One region of the Cyclobacterium sp. SOCE241 genome, then DNA from elsewhere that is predicted to be linked to it. Evidence: riboswitches for the same ligand, from Rfam matches in the RefSeq annotation. Region 1 holds a riboswitch; the other holds the start of a gene.
The links. Region 1 has a riboswitch for thiamine pyrophosphate ahead of WG932_RS00500 (class I SAM-dependent methyltransferase). Riboswitches for the same ligand answer to the same signal wherever they lie in the genome.
Positions count from the first base shown of each region.

Region 1 (11,964 bases):
TTCGGTGCACTTCGACAAGCTCAGTGACCGAAAAACGTCATTCCGAGACTTTGCAGGGACATTACTCGTAGAAAGCTTAATGAATTTCCAGAGAATTGGGATCGAAAAATTCCCCTTTTTCCCTTCATAAGATTAAGCGATTTACATTACTTGTATTTCCTGTATCTAGGGAACTGGCTTTGATCACTAAACCTAATTTTACCTGCTAAGATTTAAAATCAAATCCAGATTATACGATAGAAGCCTGAAAAGCTTCAACAATAATAACCACGGGTGAAACCCGTGGACGGCCAATTCCACAACTATTCCTCAACCCCGATAGCGGGTTGAACAATACCTCTCTTCACAACACAAAAGGTATACAATCATAGTTTTCAGGATGTTAGGCTTTAAATCTAATGGATAGGTTCCTCGATATTTACCAGTAAATTTCAGCACTCCAGGAGTGCACCTTTGTAGCCCGGGGTAATCCGACGCAGGAGGAGCACCCGGGGTATTAATGAGTTACTTTTGGGCATTAGCCTTCAGTAAGCTCAAAAGTGAAACCGGCTTTCCGCTAATGCCGTGGCTCCTTAAACCTGATTTTTGAAATCCTTCATTCCGAGACCTTTGCGGCCTTGCGCGTAGAAAGTCGAAGGAATTCAACAATGGCGAGACTGCCGCACGCACTATTGGCCCGCCTTAAAGGTTCACAGTGACGGCAACTAATTTCGAGAATTATCATTTTGAAAATGCAGAAACCAAGTTGACAATATCCAATGCAGCACTCCAGAGTAAAATCTTGGTATTATATTTCCGATTTTTATATACATATACAAATAAAAATACAATTGTTACTTTTTTGCTACAGGCCCAAAAAGTAACCAACCTGTCCAGAGACATCGGGAAAAGCCCGCCGCTGAGTATCTTTTCGGCTAAAATTTAAGGCCTCTCGCACACAGGCAAACTCCTTGTTTTTGGCATTTCATTTTGCATTATTTCATGTTAATTACCTAGTCCAAAAACTTCGTCAAACAGTGCCTGTGCCCTTGCCAACCCCGCTTAAATTTCTTAACGCCGAAAATCTACAAGGCGGAAATTAATATTATCTGCTCTTTCGGTGTTTATTTCAGGGAGGGCACTCCTTGACTAAATAAACCCAATTTTACCCATAAGATTTAAAATCAAACTGAAATTATACGATAGAAGCCTGAAAGGCTTCAACAATAATAACCACGGGTCAAACCCGTGGATGGCCAATTCCACAACTATTCCTCAACCTCGATAGCGGGTTGAACAATACCTCTTCACAACACAAAAGGTATACAATCATAGTTTTCAGGATGTTAGGCTTTAAATCTAATGGATAGGTTCCACGATATTTACCAGTAGAATTTCAGCACTCCAGGGGAGTACCTTTGTAGCCCGGGGTAATCCGGATGCAGGAGGAGCACCCGGGATGTTAATGAGTTAGCTTTTAGGGCATTAGCCTTCAGTAAGCCCAAAAGTGAAACCGGCTTTCCGCTAATGCCAGTGGCTCCTTAACCCTGATTTTTGAAATCCTTCATTCCGAGACTTTGCGAAGTCTTGAAGCGTAGAAAGTCGAAGGAATCTCAACAATGGCGAGACTGCCGCACGCACTATTGGCCCGCCTTAAAGGTTCACAGTGACGGCAACTAATTTCGAGAATTATCATTTTGAAAATGCAGAAACCAATTTGACAATATCCAATGCAACACTCGAGAGTAAAATCTTGGTATTATATTTCCGATTTTTATATACATATACAAATAAAAATACAATTGTTACTTTTTTGCTACAGGCCCAAAAAGTAACCAACCTGTCCAGAGACATCGGGAAAAAGCTCTCGTTGCTGAGTATCTTTTCGGCTAAAATTTCATAAGCCTCTCGCACACAGGCAAACTCCTTGTTTTTGGCATTTCATTTTGCATTATTTCATGTTAATTACCTAGTCCAAAAACTTCGTCAAACAGTGTCGCCCTTGCCAAGCTCTGCTTAAATTTCTTAACGCCGAAAATCTACAAGGCGGAAATTAATATTATCTGCTCTTTCTGTGTTTATTTCAGGGAGGGAACTGCTTGACTAAATAAACCTAATTTTACCCATAAGATTTAAAATCAAACTGAAATTATACGAAAGAAGCCTGAAAGGTTTCAACAATAATAACCACGTGTGAAACCCTGGACGGCCAATTCCACAGCTATTCCTCAACCCCGACAGCGGGTTGAACAATTCCTCTTTACAACACAAAAGGTATACAATCATGATTATGGCCTATAAATTTTAAACCTATTTGATAAGTGCCACGAATTTACTAACAATGAAATTTTCCAAATAACCCAAATTAGGAATCCTGAATCCGCTCCAGAAATGCATTTTTGAAAGTATCCCCACCAAAGAAAGCTTGCTGAACCTCCCAGTCTTTGAACCTGGGAAAGGCTTTTTCAACCCTTGCTCTGTACCAGGGTTCTACAGATAGTCCCCAATGTGGTATGGCTCCAAAGTCCAACAATTCTCTTTCTAAACGCCTAAAAAGCGGGAGGCTTCCGGTAACCCCTTTCACGCTTACCAATTCAATCATACAGGTATCGTGCTGATTCATCATGGATAGGTGGGCATCACATTGTTTTACAAACCTCAAAGAAAAAGGAGCCGCCAATAAGTGTTGGTAAGCTTGGGCTTCTTCGCACACCTTAATAATCAAATCTACTGCCTCAAAAACCCTTTCCAAAGGAAAACCAAATTCTACGGCATAGCCATAAAATTTTAACTCTCCCAAGCCCTGATCCAAAACAAAACGGCAATCGTCTTCAAAACCTCCCCTTCATCTCCACTATGGTCAATCAATCTATGAATAGAATTATTGGTCATGGCAGGAATGGACTGGTGGTTTTTATTGAACACCCAAGGGGAAAGCCTTCCGGAAATGGCTATGCCAGAAATAAATGAAGAGATATAATTCCGCTCTCTACCGGCCTGTTTCCTGTTGGAATTTTCACAATAATTTCTAGTAGTTACCAAACATTTTCTTTTTTGGCCTTCTTCAGTTTCGGCAGTAAGATCACAATAAGGGTTGATCAACACCTCAAAATGACGGTGTTGATTTATAAAATGATGTAAATCATCTTTTTGCATCTCTGCTTTAAGGTCCTCCCAATTGTACCTTTTTCTTTCTTCAAAAAGTCGGTAATTGGGTTGGGCTTCAAGAATCATTGAAAAAACAATACCTATAGAGCCTATTCCCACCATAACTGCATTGAATTTCTCATCGTCCTGAATCAATTCTATGCCATATTCTTTGACCTTTCCGTCTTTATTGAATACCTCCGGATCTGTGATACCATCGCTAGGTTCTACTCGAAAAATTTTGCCTCCCTTGCCAACAATGGTCATTGACTTGGCAAAAGCAGACACCGGACCGATACCTATTCCCGAACCATGGGTAGAAGTGGCAATGGCACCTGTAATGGACTGGATGCTGGACCCACCTTGGTTGATCAATGCCAAGCCATGATCGGTCAAGGCCTCTATTAGATGCCGGATCTTGGTCCCACCTCCAGTTTCAAAAAGGTAGTGTTTTTCCAAGGACTTTTTATTGCCATAATTCACTTCTACATCGAAACCATCCTTATAATCCGCTTTGATCCATTCTTCAGCAGGTCGCTGGGTCATGTTCATGTTTTGGGTGCAAACCAAAAATCTTCACATTGAGCCACTGCAGTCAAAGCATGACCGGAACCAACGGCCCGTACTTTTCTTTTTCCTTCTCGGCATTTCTCACCAATTCACTTACCTCCATCAAACCCTTGTAATCATACCTATTGCAAGCCTCATTATTAGGAGAAAAGTTTTTATAATCCCCATTTCCTGGGACAAAAAATCTCAATGGTTCCGAAAAATGGTTGCCATACCAATTGCCCCACTTTTGCCTGTGGGGCTTGTCCTTGTCAAAAAAATCATCCTTGGTCAATTCTTTATCGAGCGACAAAATCACTCGCTCATGCTCAACCATATTTTTGTTTAATTGGGATTCAACCAATCTCCTAACAAATCTGGGGGTTACCATAAAATTAATGACACTAACCCATCGATTCCTCTTAGTCCTTGAACAGTGATGGGTAAGTGTATCATCCAGCACCTCTATATGTGCCGGTACATTCTTTCGATTAAATATCACCTGAACCAATAAGCCAAAAAGTACCCATGAAACTACTGTGTTACCTTTCTTCCAGGTAATAAATTTTGTTAATGCGGACATGTATTTAATCTTATATTTTAAAAATCATTAATCAACTATCTAATTTATCGAAAATATTAAAAATACACCTATTTTACCCTTTATTAATTTAGAATTCCAGCTTCTCTTTCATACAGCCATAGTTAAGACTGCTTGCTTTACATGGGTTATTGAATATCTTTGTAATCATTATTGTATGCACGGGGTGCTGGACTTAAACCGGCTGAGAAAATACCCGAAACCTGATTTGGATAATGCCAACGTAGGGATGCAAGCCAGATTTCCTTTTGTGATTTGAAGCTACATTCCACTGGTATTATCCGTTCGAATGTTTTTTTAAAAAAAGAATGACAAAATGGAAATAGAAAAACAAAAAATGGGGCTGATCCCACAGCAGCAACGTAACTGGCAAAATAGGCCTGAATGGTTCTTCAACAGAGACCATACCGACACTTATGAACTTTGGTATGAAGGCCGGTATAAGAGAGCCGAGATCTGGCAGAAAAAAGTAATGGAACAGCTGGTCACCAAAGACAAAAGGGTAAAGACCTTACTGGAATTTGGCTGTGGCACCACCAGATTTACCAGGTGGTGGAAAGAAATAGGCATTGAGTCCACCGGTGGAGACATTTCCCCATTGATGTTATCCCAAGCAATTCATTTATTTGATGGGGACTTGGTGATGGCAGATTCCCACCATATGCCTTTCAAAGACCACACTTTTGATTCCCTTGCTTTTATTACAACATTTGAATATTACAAAGATCCTGTCAAGGTAATCCGTGAAGCGGCAAGGGTTGGCAAATACGGTATAGCCATGGGAATGATGAACAAAAACTCTCCCAAAGTCCTTAGACGCAGGGTGCAACAACTATTTGGCAAAAACCCTTTTTATGTGACAGCCACATTTTACACCCCAAAACACCTTATCAAAATTATCGAAGAGGCATTAGCGGGGAGAGATTATACCATAACCTGGTCCTGCACCGGTTTGCCTAAGTGGTTTCCAGTCCAACAATGGAATATGCCCTATGGGGATTTCTTTGGTCTTTATGTTCAGTTCAATGATGTCAAATAAATGAGCCAAAAACCTGGAAAGATTGATGAACATATGTTAGGTAATTTTATTACCTCACGTTGTGGAAAACCCAATGAAAATGTTCGGGTAAAACCGGGCTTTGGCATTGATGTATCTGTGGTGGCCTTAGCCGGAGACCAAGGCATGGCACTCACTAGTGATCCACTTTCCTTGATCCCTAGCTTGGGATTACAAGAGTCGGCTTGGCTCTCGGTTCACCTGATGGCCAACGACATGTCTACCACCGGATTCGCTCCACAATTTGGTCAGTTTGTTTTGAATTTACCGGCTACCTTTAGTCAGGAGGAATTTAAAACATATTGGCAATATATTCATGAATATTGCACGGCACTAGGAGTGAATATTACAGGAGGACATACGGGCTTTGTTGAAGGACAAAATTCCACCATTGCCGGTGGGGGCACCTTTATTAGCATTGCACCACTTGAACAAATTTTAACCACTACCAAAGCTCAGGAGGGAGATAGTTTACTGCTTACTAAAGGAGCAGCAATTTCTTCTGCGGCTATTCTGGGCATGTGTTTTCCCCAAACAGTTGCTAACAAACTCGGGAAAGAAATTTACCAACAAGCAGAAGCATCATTTTATCAAACAAGCTCGTTGAAAGATGCGCTGGTGGCAAGAGGAAAACCTGAAAACAAAGAGGTCACGGCCATGCATGATGTAACGGAAGGTGGGGTTTTGGGTGCTGTTTATGAAATGGCTACAGCAGCCAATTGTGGTGCAATTATAGCGGAACAATCGATCCCTGTTGGTGACGTTCAAAAGGCTATTTGCCAACTTTTCGAACTGGATCCAAATCATTGCATTGGAGCAGGGGCCATGTTGATTGCCTGCAAAAAAGATAAAGTTCAGGAAATCATAGGTCGGTTGAAAACAGAAAATATTCCCTGTGCTGAAATTGGTAGTTTGACTAGTCCAGATAAGGGTGTTTTGCTTCGAAAGGAAGGAAAACTTACCCCTTTACCCTACCAGGAGGTCGACCCCTACTGGGCCGCATTTTATGAAGCATATAAAAAAGGCTGGAAATGAAAAAACTAAACCTACAATCTGAAAAAGGCATTTACTTGGTGATTGACCCTTCAGATAAACCTGAGGAGGAGCTATTTTCTTTACTAGAAAAGTTGTTTACCTTCCCTCTTATTGCTGTTCAAATTTGGGATAATTTTGGAGAAACGCAAGATGCGGTAGCATTTACCAATAAAGTAGTCAATTTGGCTTCAGCTTATAATTTTCCCATATTGGTAAATAACAGATGGGATTTGCTTAAGCTTAGTCAGGCTGATGGCATTCATCTAGATAGCATTCCGGTTAACTTGTCCGGAATCCCTGAATTTTCCCAAAAAAATCATTTAGTAGGATTGACAGTAAATAACGACCTAAATCTGATCCATCAGGCTGACCTACTGGGCTTCGATTATGTTTCATTCTGCTCCGTCTACCCTACTTCTACTACTCAACATTGTGACTTGGTAAGTTTCGAATCCATTAGGAAGGCGGCTGAAATTACAAACCTACCGGTATTCTTAGCAGGTGGAATCAAGACAAGGCACCTACCTGAGCTACATGCACTCCCCTATTCGGGAATTGCGATCATTTCCGGGGTGATGCAGAATGATAACCCCGAGATGGCCTTACAAAATTATTTAAATTCAATTCAAAAGAATCAATCATGAGATTATCCACCATAAATAAACTATGTTGCCCATTTGATAAAGCCGACTTGAGCCTAACAACCATTACAGAAGACACGGAAAAACGCGTTTTAGAAGGTTGGCTCCACTGCAGTAAATGTAAAAGAATTTACCCGATCGTAAAAGGTTTGCCGATTATGAATCCAGACGAATACAGGGAACTTTCTTTAGAGAAACCTTTATTGGAGAAATGGAGCAAACACTTGGAAGGTAAAACTGTTAGCAATTTCAGATTGATAGAAAGCGAGAAAGAAACAGATTGAGAATAACAAATCACCTGAAATAATATGGGCTACCTTCCTCACTCCTTCCCCTATTTTAACCTGAAATATGGAATGGAATTTCTATTACGTGATGAAATCGATAAAAATTCATCCATACTGTTTTAGTTTCACCTTAGCGAACTTCCTGAGAAAGTCCAGGAAATTCTATTGCCTAATTTGAGATTAAGTTTGATTGGAGAGAGTTGAGTTCATTGAAGGTAATCAACAGCCGAAATAGCCCAAACTATTTCGGCTTTTTCATGTCCAATCCACGCTCTATCCGAGTTATTCTTAATTGATAGCAGTGCTTAATACTTGGTTGTGGCCTAGATTTATTTTATATCTTCAGCAAGTCCTAATTTGGTATTAGGTGAAGGTTTTTCACCATCTAGGGAAATCATTATAGCATGTTTTGAAATTTTTTAAGGCCTTAATCCGGAAATATTCAATAAACCTTTATTAGGTGCTGAAATCAGGTCAGAAAATATAAAAGGCTACTGTATGCAATAGGAATCTTTATCGTTTATTCTAACATAATATCTATATTGGCGTCTATAAAGATTCCTTTTCCAAGTAGTTTATGCGATTAAAAAGACCTAGAATTCGGAGAAAAATTTTATTTACCCTGGAAAGGCAGTTGGTGAAGGGTGCCCAATACCAATTATTGGTCGTAGCTGCTTTGATAGGCATGATATCAATTATCGGAGGTTTGCTGGTAGTTCCGACCAATAGCCCCAGCCAAACCTTGGGAGAAGCCATTTGGTGGGCTTTCTTGAGGCTCACTGATCCCGGCTATTTGGGAGACGATCAAGGTAATTGGCGCCGTTTTATTTCAACCCTATTAACCCTTGCGGGCTACGTAATTTTTTTAGGTTCCTTGGTAGCGATTATTACCACATGGATGAACCGAAAAATCAGGCATTTAGAACAAGGGCTAACCCCTGTAACAGCCAATAATCACATGGTTATTTTGGGCTGGTCCAATCGTACAATTCATATAGCAGCAGAAATTTTCCAATCTGCAGGCAACCTAAAAAGGCTTTTCGAAAAATTAAATATTAAAAAGTTACAACTGATCATACTTTCTGAGGAGGTGAGTCCTTTTCAAATGCAGGAATTAAAGGACAACCCCATGATAGGCCGAAAGGCACATGAAATAATTTTAAGGACAGGAATGGCCATAGACAGAGAGCATTTGCGGAGAGTAGATGCTTTGAATGCCTCTGTCATCATAATTCCCAGTTTGGCCTATGACAGAAAAGAACTGATTAATCCAGACATTGAAACCATTAAATGTTTACTTTCATTAAATGCTGAAGCTAGAAAATTTAATATTACCAACCTTCCCTATGTGGTGGCAGAAATCCAAGATGACAATAAAATCAATGCTGCTTACAGGTCTTATAATGGCCCATTAGAAATTATAGGAAGTAATGCGATCATCAGTCGATTGATGGCACAAAACATTCGTCACCCGGGACTTTCTCAAGTATATAATGAGCTATTGGCCCAATTGACAAAAAACAATATTTTTACTAAGGAGTTTCCCGAAGCTATTGATTTCTCATTTGGGGCTGTAAAGAAAGCCTTTTCAAGCGCGATAGTTGTAGGTATCGTGAAAGAAGAAAAGGGAAAATACATCCCTTTATTGAACCCGGATAGAAAGCAAAAATTGAATCCGGAGATCAATTAATTTTAATCTCAAGAAAATATTCGGATTTAGAAGCGGATTTAGAGATTTTGGAAAATGATAGCCTAGAATTTTCCAATAAAAATCCTTTGCAAGTTGAGGAACAAGGTGAAGTAAATCGTATTCTAATTTTGGGTTGGAATGAACACGTACCTTCTCTAATTAAAGAACTAACAACTTATGAAGATGAATCTTATTTTATAAGGCTAGTTTCTTTAAAACCACTTCAGGAGAGAACGAAAGATTTTGGGATTTTCAATGAAATCCCCGAAAGAATTGTTATCGATCATATTGTAGCAGATTATGTAAGAGGTCTGTCATAAAAAGGATTGAAGTCACAACTTTTGATCATATTCTAATGTTAAGTAGCGACAGAATGGAGGAGGAAGAAGAGGCGGATGCTAGAACAATGGTAGGCTTTGTCCTTATAGAAGAGATTTTAGAAAATTCGAACAAGACCCCATCTATATTATTGGAATTGGCTGATCCAAGCAACGAATCCTTGTTAAAGCCATTTCAGAGTGAAGTGATTATTAGTCCGATGGTATTAAGTCACCTATTGGCCGGCATTGCTATGCAAAGGGAACTTTATAGCATATACAATGAACTTTTCACTGTTGGGGGTCCGGAAATGATCTTTCGAAAGATAGAAGAATATGCCATGAATGGATCCACTGCTACTTTTTTGGAATTAGAAGCCCAAGCAGAGTCCCATGGTGAAACAGCTTTGGGGATATTTATAGAAAGAGCCCATGGAAAAGAACTTTTACTGAATCCTGCAAAAGATTTGGTATTGAACTTATCAGAAGTGGACAGTCTGGTAATCCTCACTACTGTCTATTAAACCCGAAAAATACAATAGACAATCTATACGTGCTAGAATTGCTGTAAAATCAGCAACTTCTTTATTGCTTTCAATTTCATCATTGCGGTGCTAGGCTAAAATTCCCAAGAAGCCTGATTCTCCAAGAGATTTCAATCCTTCCCTTTAACACCGTACAGACTTCACTCCTAACTTTTATCAGGACGGAGAAATCTTATTTCATAATACAGGTTAAAAAAATAAAGGCTAATATATTGTTGCCTGCACCCTTTGGTCAATGTTGAATAGGGACACTATTTTATATGTATAAACTTTACCTATCCTTAAGAAATAGGCCTCTAGAAGGATTTGACTACATTTTATACCCTTAATGATTACATTTGAATACCCTCCTGTAGATATATATTTGATAAATTTGATAAAGAAATAAGGTAAAGCTCAAACGGACACATTCTACCTTATCAAAACCTATTTTCCCTAGCTACCGGTATTTAGAAAGCCGGTAGCTTTTTTTGTTGCGATTGGCCTTAATTCCATTTTATGGTTTTAGGTTTTAACAAATTTCCAATAGCCTTTTCTGAAAAACCAGAGAGCGATCAAGGCATGCAAAGAATGACAAAAGGCAATGGTTATAAAAATCCCCATAGTATTGAGATCAAGTACAATTGCTAAATAATAGGCTAAGGGAATTTCCAGTAACCAAAACACACCCACGTTGATATAGGCCGGAGTCTTGGTATCGCCAGCCCCATTAAAAGCTTGCACCATCACCATACCAACAGCATAAAACACATAACCCAATACGGTTACTTTTAACCCAACAGCTGCAATGGATCTTACAGCAGCATCTTGCGAAAAAATTCCAGCCAAATAATCTGCAAAAAGCAAATAAAACAGGGTGACGGAGGCAAGAAAAATAAAATTGTACCTGGCCGTAAGATAAGTAGCTATTTCCGCTCTGAACGCTTTTCCTGCCCCTAGATTTTGACCAACAAGGGTGGCTGCGGCAGCAGACAAACCCCAGGCAGGCATAAGACTGAAAAGCAGTATTCTAAAAGCAATGGTATACCCGGCCACAGCTGCACTGCCAAATTCTGACGCTATACGGGTAAGTACTATCCAAGCAGCAGAGTCAACCAAAAATTGCCCCATACCCCCCAGTGAAATTTGAATGATCTTTTTAAGGGTTTCCCAACGCACCATCAGGTTGTCAGCCCTAATCACCAAGCGATGCTTCCCATTGAAAAGGTGGTACAGTTGGTATACTACACCTAAACTTCTTCCAATTGTGGTGGCCCAAGCTGCACCAGTTAAACCCAAGCCTTCTAAAGGTCCTAAGCCAAAAATCAGCAGAGGGTCCAAGAAAATATTTAACCCATTGGAAATCCACAAAGCACGCATAGCCAAATGAGCTGACCCTGCTCCACGGAAAACACCATTGATCAGAAACAGTAACAACACGGCAGTGTTCCCTGCGAAAATCACCTTGGTATAAGAGGTTCCTGTTTCCAAAACTTCCATCTCTGCCCCCATCAATTGCAAAATTTTGCCGGCATATAAGAATCCTGCTATTCCCAGCGCCAGGGAGACCAAAATGCCCACCAGTAACAATTGAAAAGCCAAGGTCCCTGCTTGCTTGAATTTTTTCTCACCAAATCTCCGTGCCACCAAAGCCGTACCGGCCATGCTTATGCCTACTCCCAAAGAGTAGATCAAGGTCAACACGGCTTCTGTAAGCCCCACAGTGGCAACGGCATGTTCCCCAAGCTTGCCCACAAAAAATATATCAACTACCGCGAAAAGGGATTCCATGACCATTTCCAAGATCATGGGAATTGCCAAAAGAAAAATACCGGTTTTAATGGGCAATTTGGTAAAATCCTGTTCGCTGCCACGGATGGCTAGCAAAATCATACGATAAATAGAAAGTAACTTCTTCATGAGGAATTCAATAGCCAAGCCTTGTGTCTTTATAGGAACCAATGATCCACTTTCAACCGATAAATTAAGATGGGGTCAAACCAAAGAATTCTTGATAGGATGAGCAGAAATCGTATAAAATCTACTTTCAAATCCCCTAAATGATGTCTTCAAACTTATATATAATATTATTAGCACCAAGATAATTTCCCCTGTGAAAGCCCTACCAAATTGGCAA
Region 1 is NZ_CP149779.1:105,518-117,481, reverse strand. It holds gene WG932_RS00515 (D-arabinono-1,4-lactone oxidase) at 2,345-2,779, opposite strand; gene WG932_RS00510 (hypothetical protein) at 2,767-3,672, opposite strand; gene WG932_RS00505 (hypothetical protein) at 3,722-4,258, opposite strand; TPP riboswitch at 4,429-4,523, shown strand; gene WG932_RS00500 (class I SAM-dependent methyltransferase) at 4,593-5,315, shown strand; gene WG932_RS00495 (AIR synthase family protein) at 5,316-6,368, shown strand; gene WG932_RS00490 (thiamine phosphate synthase) at 6,365-7,012, shown strand; gene WG932_RS00485 (Trm112 family protein) at 7,009-7,293, shown strand; gene WG932_RS00480 (CASTOR/POLLUX-related putative ion channel) at 7,874-8,986, shown strand; gene WG932_RS00475 (hypothetical protein) at 9,034-9,306, shown strand; gene WG932_RS00470 (hypothetical protein) at 9,342-9,827, shown strand; gene WG932_RS00465 (MATE family efflux transporter) at 10,353-11,747, opposite strand; gene WG932_RS00460 (agmatinase family protein) at 11,918-11,964, opposite strand, start outside.

Region 2 (11,964 bases), 2.4 Mb from region 1:
CACCACCTCCTTTAAAAATCCGGGATTCCAGGTATAAACAAACCTGAAGTCAGTCGTCCAATAAGCATCAAGGCTTCTATCCTCTTGCTGGGCATTGTCCAGAAATTGCTGACCTACATATTTATTAAGCAGGCTCAATTCAAGATTTTTTATAGGCTTGAAATCAATAATAGCACTTCCGACTACATCAGGAGAAAAGGCGATGTCAGTATTGTTATAGGTGATGCTTTCCTGACCGGTAAAAGCCCAGTTTCCATCATACACATCGCTGTATTCCGTATAACTATCAATTTTATTCCGACTAAATGCAACATTACCACCCAAAGTCCATTGTGGAGAAAGCACCACTGCTGCATCAAGTTCTATTCCTGCTCTATAGCTACTGGCAACATTTTCTCTGATATAAGCTCCTACATCGTTTAGTTGACCTGTCAGTACCAACTGGTCTTTATAGCCCATATAGTAAAAATTGGCATTGTACTGAAAGTTAGATTGCTTAACCCTTATTCCGGCTTCCACATTATTTAGCTTTTCAGGCCTTGGAATATCAGATATTGGAGAATCAGTAAAATCACTTCTTACAGGTTCTCTATTGGCTACGGCATAGGAGGCATATAAGGTTTTTCCATTGCCACTTTCATATGAAAGTCCAAATTTAGGATTAAAAAAAGTATAAGATTGCTGTCCACTTACATCTCTTTGGTCATTATTTTTTCCATTAAAAGAATAATCAATCCCTCTCACTTGAAGGTCTCCAAATAGGTAAAGTCTTTCCCTCACTTCATAAGTGGCTTTCATATAAACGTTTCGATCATCTTTTACCGCCACATTGTTATAGTATTTGTCCCGAATATTGGTATTCCCAGAAATGTCCATCCAAATAATTTCACCAAAGTGATCTCCATCATAGCGATTGGCTCCTCCACCTAGAATGGCATCCAACCTTCCATCTGATGACACATAATTTAAGGAGAAAACAGCGCCATAAAAGTCATTGTCTAACCATCTCCTTCGGATAATATCCGTACTATTAATTTGTTGATCGCCTATTTGTATTGGGTTAATACCATAATCTGCCAAGTCATCATCTTCTCTAAATTGCTCATAATAACCCTGACCGGCAGTATAATGTAAAGCAAAATTCGCTTTTAAGTTGTCTGAAAGTGTTCCCGCATATATAAACTGATAATGATTTTGCTTGTAATTGTCTGTTTCGTTATCGTAAGTATACGAATTGTAAGTTCGGTTGGTGGCCAACAAATTTTCAGGAACCCCATACCAAGCTTGGTAGGTTTTTTCTGCACCGGCAAAGATATTCACCTTTACCACATGCTTGTCTCCATAATATCCTCCGGAAACAAAATAGGATTTAAGGTTAGAAAAAGCCCTGTCTATATATCCATCAGATGTTACCTGCGAAAGGCGAGCATCCACAGCCCATCTGTCATTGATCAATCCTGTACCTGCTTTTATGGTATGCTTGCGGGTATTGAAAGAACCGTAGGAATTGTCTGTTTCGGCATAGGCTTCTTCTTTCTTTGTATCGGTCTGAATATTTAAGCTGGCTCCAAAGGTGGCCGCTCCGTTGGTAGATGTTCCTACACCTCTTTGTATTTGAATATTGTCTACTGAGGAAGCAAAATCAGGCATATTAACCCAAAACACCCCATGCGATTCGGCATCATTTAGTGGAATACCATTTACAGTGACATTGATCCTTGTCTGATCCGTCCCCCTAATTCGCAAACCGGTGTACCCTACTCCCGTACCGGCATCAGAATGCGTCACAATAGAAGGGGTGTAATTTAGCAATAAAGGTAAATCCTGGCCCAAATTATCCTTCCCAATTGTTTCCTTGTCAATCACCTGAAAGGTTGTAGGAGTTGTTTCTGAAGCCCGTGTTCCGGACACAATAAACTCCTCAGCAGTAATGGCTATAGGTTCAAGAGCCACTACAAGCTGTCCCTGTTGAGGGAGGCTGACCTTTATTGTTTGGGAGGAAAAGCCTATAAATGAAACACGAAGACTTGCGGACTTTTGCTTCAGATTCATTAACTGAAAGGCACCATTTTCATCAGTAACTGTCCCTTTGGAGGTACCTTCCAGGTAGATAGTCGCACCTTCTAAAGGTGTATTATTCTCAGCGTCAGTAATTAAACCCTGAATATTATTTTGGGCAATAGCCCATTGGCTCAGCAATAAGAGTATTGCTGAAATACAAATACGAATCATGTTGATATTTTATTCTGGTTAAACATAGAAGAAATGAGGGGACAAATCTCCTTTTCTTGTTTACCCAATAGCATTACGTACGATTAGCTATTTTTCATTTCCCTGCGCCGGCATTATCCGTTTCAGGTGATATGGGTATGATCTCAGCCCGTTATATTAAGGCACCCCTAATGATCTTGCCACAAATGTAGCAGGTATTATTTAAAATATCAAACTTCCAATTTTAGTTTATGCAGTTCCCAAGATTTTCAAATGACGAAAATGAGACCTAAACGCCCATCTTAATTTTTGATGCTCAAGGTATGGAATGTTATAATCCTTGCATGTTTCCTTAATGATTTTACTTAGTGCAGGATAATGGATATGGGATACCTTTGGAAACAAATGATGCTCAATTTGGTAATTCAAGCCTCCCAAAAACCATGTTAATAATTTATAACCTGTGGCAAAATTAGCCGTGGTTCTAATTTGATGGATCATCCATTCGTCTTCCAGACAATTGGACACCGGCTCAGGAACGGGAAAAGCTGTTTCTTCAAGGCTATGAGCCAGTTGAAATACCAAAGTCAACAATAAACCGGCAAAAAGGCTGTATACCAAAAAGCCAATTAACCATGGCACCCAACCCATCATGTATACCGGAATGGCAATAAAAAGCATCAAATGCAAGGCTTTAAAGCCCCAAAAACTGATATGATCAGATAGTTTCATTTTTTGTATAGGTACTATCCCCACCCTTCTCGTTACATATTTTTTATAATCTGTGAAAAACACCCAATAAAGGTACAATAGGGAATAAGTTAAAATGAAATAGTAATGTTGAAATTGATGAATTTTGAATTTCTTTTGACTAGGAGAAAGACGTAAGAAAGGCCTTGCGTTCAAGTCGTCATCAACCCCATCTACATTGGTATAGGAATGATGGACCACATTGTGTTTGGTCTTCCACATGAACACATTGGCACCAAGAAAATTAATGGACATACCCGCTAAAGAATTGACCCATGGCTTGTCACTAAAGCTCCCATGAGCTCCATCGTGCATCACATTAAATCCAATAAAAGCTGTCAAGGCACCTAATATCAGGCATTCAATTAAGCCTAAAATCCAATGTGGTGTGAAAAACACCAAATGAACATAAAGCAAAAGAAAAGACACAACCATGATGCCTGCCTTTATAAAAAGGTCAATATTCCCTGATCGGGCAATGTTTTGAGATTTAAAATATTCTCCAACTCTTAGTTTTAAGTCTTGGTGGAAGGTTATTTTAGGTCTGGAAAATTTTGGCGTAGCCATAAAGGTAAATAAATGTTTAATAAAATTGGAAAGCTTACTAGGCGCTAGTAAATATAAAAAGTAGCCGGTGGAAGGGTACAAATATACTTCTAAATATACTACTTTAATCTGACATTTTCAAATGAAAGCGTATTCATCAAATGCATCATATCAACTTTGATGTATTCAATTATGGGTGCCAGTGAATCATTTTTCACTGCTGTCTGGAAGTATAACGCTCCCCGTAAAAAATGTTGTGTGGAATCAGTAACAAAAAATTGAAATTGAGTTGGCACCTCCCCGCTTAGTTCAGAGACAAAGCCGCTATAGCCTTTGGGTGTCATTAAAACAGCTTCATCGATTCCATAAGCTTTAACCTGGTGTTTGAAGGTCAAACTCATTGCATCATTCAAATAAGTTTTGAACAGCTCTTCATCTCCATTGATTTCCTTGTATGTCAGGTGCACTCGGGCCTCAAGCCCTGGGTAATGAACATTGGTCCAAGTCTCTTCATCAAGGTTAAAGGAGTCTCGTTCAATCTGTGCATAGGCAGAATGTTCAAAATCATAAGGCAAATTTTTATTTAGAGAAACAAAATCCCGCTCCGGTAAATCAATGCGGTTATAGCCTGTAGGTTTGGGAAGGTAGTCTTCGCTACATGCCCCCATCACTACTAAGGCTAACCAACAAATGGCCAAAGCGGGATTTTGATATAGTTTTTTTAAAAAAACATTATTCTTTTACCCAGGTCACTTTATCAGATAGCGGACTCCTCTTCCCTTCCGGCCAACCATCCGATACCGGCTTGGCTACAAAAAAGAAGCCCATCAGCATGTCTTCGTCACCCAAGCCAAAAAAGCCCTTTGCTTCCGGCCAAAAAGTAGGAGCCCCTGTACTCCAATAAGCTGCTAACCCTCTGGCGCTTGCAGTTAAGTACATGTTCTGAACAGCCATAGCTACAGATGAAATTTCCTCCATTTCGGGAAGGTTTGCCCGCAAGTCTCTCTTCATGCCAATTGCAATTACATGAGAAGCTTTCAATGGGTTTTCTTTCAGCTTATTGTATACCGATTCTTTGAAAACCCCAGTCTTTTTACTACGCTCCTTGTATAAATTGGACTGATAATCGGCTAGTTTTTTTAAGCCATCGCCAGAGAAAACAACAAAGCGCCAAGGCTCTGTAAGCTTATGGGTAGGTGCCCAATTGGCATTCTCCAAAAGCTCCTTGATGATCCCATCTTCAACAGGATCATTTTCCTTAAACTGGGCCACAAACTGAGACCTCCTGTTGCGTATAACTTTATTGACTTCTTCTATATTGAATACAGGCCTGCTGTTCATATATAATTGTTTTTTTGAGATTGTTAATATCTTAGTCCAACCTTAATCCCCCATAAAAGTTTCTTGGAGCTGCCGGTTGGAAATACCTTCCGCCATATGGATTCAGATCATTGCCAAGGCTATAACTCGCATTGCTCAAATTCTGTACCCCAAAATAAAACTCGAGATCAAGGGCATTTCCTACATCACCTCTCCAACCTACTCTTGAATTCATCAAATGGTAAGCCTCCTGAAATACCGTATTGGCATCATTCAAAGGAATATCATCTACAAATTGATGAGTGAAATTCAAATAAAAACCGGGCTTAGTTTTGATATCTAGCTGATTGACCAAAGTATTGGGAGCTACGCCGGTAAGGTCATTTCCACTATAATCATCATCGCCCTTCATAAATTCATCAAATTTGAAATAATGTCCGGTAAAAGAATGGGTAACTTTAACTTCCTGAACAAAACCTAATTGTTTTCTAATCAAAGCATAATCAACCATTAACTCAACACCTTTTTGATTGGTGGCTCCTGCATTTCTGAAAAGGACAACCCCATCTTCATTAACGAAGGTGGTGATGGTTTCATCCAATTTAAAATAAAATACAGACCCGTCTACATTTACCTTTCCTTTGTTGAAACTGGAACGGTAACCCAGTTCGTAATTCACCCCTTTTTCTGCTTCCAGATCCAAATTAATAGACCCTTCATTGGTTCTTACTTCATCAATGGTCGGGGGAGAAAAGCCTGAACTAATGCTTGCATGTAAGGCCGAATTGGCATTTAATTTTGCAGATAAGGCAACTCTAGGGACAACTACAAGATCAAAATTACGCGTGGCATTGGATGGCACTCCGTTGATCGCATCTATATTTCTGGCAATATCAAAACTGGAAAAGTTTTCACTTAGACCTACAGTCATAAGCAGATTGTCGGTAAGCTCAGCTTCAAGTTGTTGAAAAAGAAATGAAGTGGTGGTCAGCAACTCATCCCCAAAACGGATGGTATCAATTTGCCCTCCATTGTTTCCGAAATTAAGTGCTGAAGTCTTTGAAAGCTGGTATTCACCACCTCCAATAAGCCTTACAGGTATGTTCGCCCAAATGTCATCATAAGTAAAGCTTGTTCTACCTCCGTAGCTAAACTGCGTTTCCTTTTTGTAGTCTGTGTTGAAAGGATTTTCAAAATCAGTAGTATTGATATAAAGGGAAGTCTTATTGTCCAAATTATGGTTAAACCTGTAATCATGAGACAAGGTACCAAACATGGATTTCTGACTGATTGAAGCGTTCATTGCAGCTGACCCTGGCCTTGCCTGCTGTGGATTCTCTGCCAGCTGATCTGCTGTCAATGCTCCGGGCAACTCATAGAAAAGGTCAGAGTAAAGTATTTGTGTAGTAAGCTTTTGTTTCTTGGAAGGCTGATAATAACCTGTGACTTGAACAACTTCTCTATCCATGGCTGTATGGTCTCTGTATCCATCAGATTTTTGACTGGTATAGCCTACAGAAATTCCACCATTTTCCAATTTCTGATCAATTCCTAAACGGTATCGAACCAAGCCAAAATCCCCCACAGAAAGAGCTGCACTTATTTTGTTTTCATCTATGGACTCCTTGCTGGTAAAGCTGATAACTCCACCATTTCCTGCGCCATAGATACTTCCCGCAGGGCCTTTAATTATTTCAGTATTTTGAATATTGGATAAGTCAAGCATGTTCAATGCTGTGGTACCATCAGCTGCAGTAAATGGCATACCATTCCAATAAACTTTTACATTTCTCACCCCAAAAGGAGCACGCAAAGAACTTCCTCGAATGGAAACCCTATAGCTTGCAGGTGCTCTTTCTTCAATTCGAATACCGGGCTTTGTATTAAAAGCCTGAACCAATGAAGTTTCATTAAATCGATACAGCTCTGCTTCAGCCACCCTTGCTATACCGGCAGCCTGTTCCAACAATGGTCTTTCGGATTCAAAGGAACTTACCAATACTTCAGTTAATGCATTTTCTCCCCTTTCCAAATATACCGTTACCTCCCCGGAAGCGGGGATTAAAACCATTTGATCAACAAAGGCAATATGTGAGAAAAGCAAATTAGAAGGCTCAGTCAAATCCACTGTCAATTCGCCATGCTCATTAGCGGTTACCGCTTTTCGGGTGTCTACCTTTACGGTTACAAAAGACACAGGTTCTTGAGAATCAGCATCCAAAACTTTAATATTCGTCTGGGCAAAAAGTCCCATCGGAAGAAGCAATATTAATAATAGTTGTAATCTTAATTTCATTTTTTTATATTATAATAGTGGTGGTTAAGTTTCAATCGTAAAATTAACCCATTTTTAAGGGAAATTAGCACCAATGAAAAAAACCTTGGACTGTTAATCAAAAATTTAATAACTTGTTCGAGTATTTTCATTTTACCCAAAAATATTATGGATAGAAGATCCGCTATGAAGCAATTAGCGATTCTAACCGGAGGGGCGGTATTAATGCCTGCCTGCAACTTCAGTGAGGAATCCATTTTGCAAGCCTATCAAAACCTACAAATTACCCAAAGTGATCATGCTTTGCTGAGCCAAGTGACCAATACAATTTTTCCCGGCACCACACTCAAAAAAGCCGAAGAATTGATGATCCCGGACTTTGTTCTGCTTATGAGTAACGACTGTTTAAATGCCGATCAACAAAACGGTTTCGTAAAAGGGCTTAAAGGCTGGGAAGATTTTTCAAAGAAAACCTTTGGCAAAGCATTTTCTAAAATGGACCAAAAAGAGGCAGAAGAAGCCATAATAAAAGGAATGGCATTGGAAGGAGAGAATGATAGTGAAGCCGGCCATACCCGCCAATTCTTAAATACCACCAAACGTTTTGCCCTGCAGGGATACCTCAATTCTGAATATTTCATGACAGAAATAAAGCCATACGAACTGGTTCCTGCACGTTTTTATGGCAGTAAATTAATTGAAAACGCATAAATTAGATAGGACCCAATGGCCAATTTGAATATAAAAAGCAAAAAGAAAACAGCTATGATGCCATCGTCATCGGCTCCGGAATAAGTGGGGGCTGGGCTGCCAAAGAATTTTGTGAGAAAGGATTGAATACCCTGGTGCTTGAAAGAGGACGGGAAGTAAAGCATGTCAAAGATTACCCCACTACCAACAGCATGCCTTGGGAACTTGAGCACAGGGGAGGCATCCTCCAAAGTGTAAAAGAAGAAAATCCGGTGGTAAGCAGATGTTATGCATATAAAGAAGATACCAAACACTTCTTCGTAAAAGATACCGAACATCCCTATGTTCAAGAAAAACCATTTGACTGGATTCGTGGCTACCAAACCGGAGGAAAATCCCTACTTTGGGCCAGACAGGTGCAGCGTTGGAGTGATTTCGATTTTGAAGGTCCTGCCAGAGATGGATTTGCTGTGGACTGGCCCATCCGCTACAAAGACCTGGCGCCTTGGTACAGCCATGTAGAAAAATTCATCGGCGTTTCGGGTAACAAAGACGGTAAACCAAATTTGCCGGATGGAGAATTTTTGCCTCCATTTGAATTGACAGCCGGAGAAAAATATTTTAAGGAATTTTTGAGAAACAATTACCCGGAAAGGGAAATCGTTGTTGCACGCTGTGCACATATCACCGGAAACCAGGAATTCTATGCCAAACAAGGAAGAACCCTGTGTCAAAACAGAACCCTTTGCCAGCGAGGTTGTCCCTTTGGTGGATATTTCAGTAGCAATTCTTCCACGCTACCTTGGGCTGCCAAAACAGGCAACCTTACCATGCACCATCATGCAGTGGTGCACTCTATCATTTATGACGATGCCAAAGGTAAGGCCACGGGAGTAAGGGTAATCGATGCCCAAACCAAAGAGATGAAGGAGTTCTACGCAGAAGTCATTTTTGTCAATGCCAGTGCTTTGAATACCAATTTAATTTTGCTGAATTCTACTTCCAGTCGCTTTCCCAATGGTCTTGGCAATGACAGTGGTGTGCTAGGCAAATATGTAGCCTTTCATAATTATCGTGCAGGCATCTCTGCAGAATACGATGGATTGAAGGAATACACCACAGAAGGCAGAAGACCTACTTCAGGTTATTTCCCAAGGTTCAGAAACCTACACAAGCAGGAAACGAACTTCCTTAGAGGCTATGCAGCAGGATTTAGCTCAGGAAGAAGCAGTTACAATGACTATTCGGGCATTGGCGATGACCTGGAGAAATCCATGGCAAAAGCTCCCGAGTATGGCCCTTGGCGCATGGGCTCCCACATGATGGGGGAAACCATTCCTAAAGAAGAAAGTCAGGTAAACCTAGACTCCGAACTTAAGGATGAATGGGGTATACCACAGCTCAAAATCTCCATGGATTATGACGACAATGATGAGGCCATGATCAAGGATTATTTGGAGCAAATGTCGGAAATGTTTGAAGCAGCAGGTTTCACCAATATCCGTACTAGGGATGACAAACGTGCACCAGGCCTGGACATCCACGAAATGGGAGGCGCCAGAATGGGCAAAGACCCGAAAACATCCGTACTCAATAAATGGAATCAGGTACATGCTTGCCCTAATGTATATGTCACGGATGGTGCCTGCATGACCTCCACCAGTACCCAAAACCCTTCCCTTACTTATATGGCAATTACGGCTAGGGCCGTTGATCATGCAGTGAAGACAAGGGGTAAAAGTTAAATCAACAATAAAATAGGTAGACCCAAAAGGGTCAATCAGATAGGCCGGGAATATTTTCCGGCCTTTTTTTGGGTTGAAAAATCTAGTCTTCCCACAACAAATCGTCACTTCGAACCCTTTTTTGGGGAGGGGTTGGCGTAGCAAAGGGTATGTGTTGTTGTTTTGATACCTGTACAATCCCCACCAAATATGTCTACCTAATTTGGTAAAATTGGCCTCTGAGTAGTTACTGATTGCCCATGAGCGATAACGCTTGATGTACAATGCACGAGATTTTGTCAAAATTGTTGCTAAAAACAGGCAACAATACCGCCAAAATCATGATGTATATATCTCCTTACCATGGGCTGCACCCATTGCTTTGATATTTTGGCCTTTCAGGCCTTTAGTGATTTTACTGTTCTATGAGAATTACCATAAGATGGGTTTCATAATAGTTGAACAGAAAATTCTCAAAATCCACATCAAAAATATTTTTCTTTTGGCTATAGCCAGATTGTTGAGCTGAGAAACTTTCACTACGAAAACTAAGGTAGAATGGGAATTACAAATTCCCTGTGATAGGAAGGTGTAGATTAAATCAACACCTAGATTGGGTTAATACAGGAACCTATTCTTATAAAAACCCTCGCTAAAAAACTTATTTCTCACCTATAATATTGACAATGTATCAGCTATTCAATAACTTATAACAAATTAAACCCTAATGCCATGAACATCGTTTGGATTGTTATTTTAGTTATTACAGCAGCGCTAGGAGGAGCATTTGTTTACCTGATGGTAAATAAGATTAAGGAAAGCCAAAAATCAACAAAAGATAAATCCCTTTTGGGAACTAGAAAGCACTGATAGTTCAGTACTCATGACAAAGTAAAACGGAAAAGCGGTAAAGTCCTTTTGGGACATTTACCGCCTTTTTTATTTTCAATTACTTGAAGAAGTAGTAAACTCGGGCTATGAGTTTTCCATTAAGTAAGATTAATTATAAAAGGCAATACAACATCAGGAGGTTTTACTTTTTAATTTCTCAATTTCCATCCTTAAAAGGTTAATCTGATCCGATATTTCACCAGAGGTTTCAGGAATTCGTTTATAGAACACATAGCGAATACGCCACAGTTCGTTGATTTGTTTGGCGTTAAAAACTTGATTATCAACGCCTTTATGATCCGCCCTTAGCACATAACCTTTATCTGTGATAAAAAATCGCCTTACTAAAATATCGGTATCAGTGACAACTATTACAGGGGTTCGATTATTGAGTTTCTTATAGGCTGATTTTGGCACTAATTCACCCACGACAACATCGTTAGGATAGAATCCCACATCCTGATTCGCCATTTCCAAATCAGTAACGGTGTAAGCCCTAAATATTTTCTCATTGCTGATAGGCAAGCTCATCACAGGCAAGTCAGCAATAAAGTTTTTCTTTGAATGGTGATTAAGATAGTCTGCGACACACTCGGGTAATATTATAGGCACCTTTGCCAATGTCGCAACCTTCATCTGATCTACATCGGTAGTTAAATTGGTATTAAATTTCAATAATTGATTTACAGTCAATTCCTTTGTTAGCAAATCATCAATAGGGATGCTAAAATAATTTGCAATTTTGATGATAGTATCTATTTTAGGCTCACTACGTTCTTCCTCATAAGCGCCTAAAGTAGCTCTTTTAAGGTCAAAAACCTCTGCAAATGCTTGTTGAGATAGCAACTTCAAACTTCTTATTTTTTTAATATTCCTTCCAAAAAAGACATGTTTTGCTAATTAAATTTGCATAAAACTATTTTATTGCTATATTTGCTCTAGCAATATTAGTTAAAAGCGGTGATAATGCAAATTATTTTAGCCATTCATTCAGGGTTTAGCCGTGACCTAATTTGCTAATTACAGGGAATTTTACTTGTATTATTCAGCAAAAAAATTAAAATTACTACGGCTATATTTTCTTTTTTTAGATTGTCATAAGCGAAATTGTTACTTAAGCAAACAATAAATTATGGATAACTATTACAATCGTATCATAGAATTTTTATTGAAACTGGATGTTGATATTACAAGAGAAAATCCTGACGAAGGAATCTTGGTAATCCAGAAAGAGGACAACGGTATCAAGAACCTTATTGTAGGGATTGCACCCCCGGTTTTAATTTTAGAGCAGTATATCTTTAAAATTAAAAACAATAACAACTCGATCTACAAAAGTTTATTGCAAAAAAACAGAGACATTATTCATGGAGCATTTGTACTGGATGACGATGGCGATAAAGTAATTTTTAGGGACACACTTCAAATAGAAAACCTAGATCTAAATGAGATAGAAGCTTCCTTAAATTCTCTAAGTCTCTTACTGAGTGAATACTCGGAACAAATCATTAAGTTTTCTAAATACTAAAATTCAAAAACAATGAACTTCTTGAAACG
Region 2 is NZ_CP149779.1:3,799,906-3,811,869, forward strand. It holds gene WG932_RS18960 (TonB-dependent receptor) at 1-2,232, opposite strand, end outside; TPP riboswitch at 2,315-2,411, opposite strand; gene WG932_RS18965 (fatty acid desaturase family protein) at 2,461-3,528, opposite strand; gene gldD (gliding motility lipoprotein GldD) at 3,627-4,175, opposite strand; gene WG932_RS18975 (nitroreductase family protein) at 4,240-4,848, opposite strand; gene WG932_RS18980 (TonB-dependent receptor domain-containing protein) at 4,880-7,123, opposite strand; gene WG932_RS18985 (gluconate 2-dehydrogenase subunit 3 family protein) at 7,271-7,813, shown strand; gene WG932_RS18990 (GMC oxidoreductase) at 7,936-9,537, shown strand; gene WG932_RS18995 (hypothetical protein) at 10,249-10,386, shown strand; gene WG932_RS19000 (helix-turn-helix transcriptional regulator) at 10,540-11,277, opposite strand; gene WG932_RS19005 (molecular chaperone Tir) at 11,540-11,935, shown strand; gene WG932_RS19010 (PspA/IM30 family protein) at 11,948-11,964, shown strand, end outside.
Region 2: it holds a riboswitch for thiamine pyrophosphate, as region 1 does, so the genes downstream of both, WG932_RS18960 (TonB-dependent receptor) here and WG932_RS00500 (class I SAM-dependent methyltransferase) in region 1, are expected to answer to the same signal.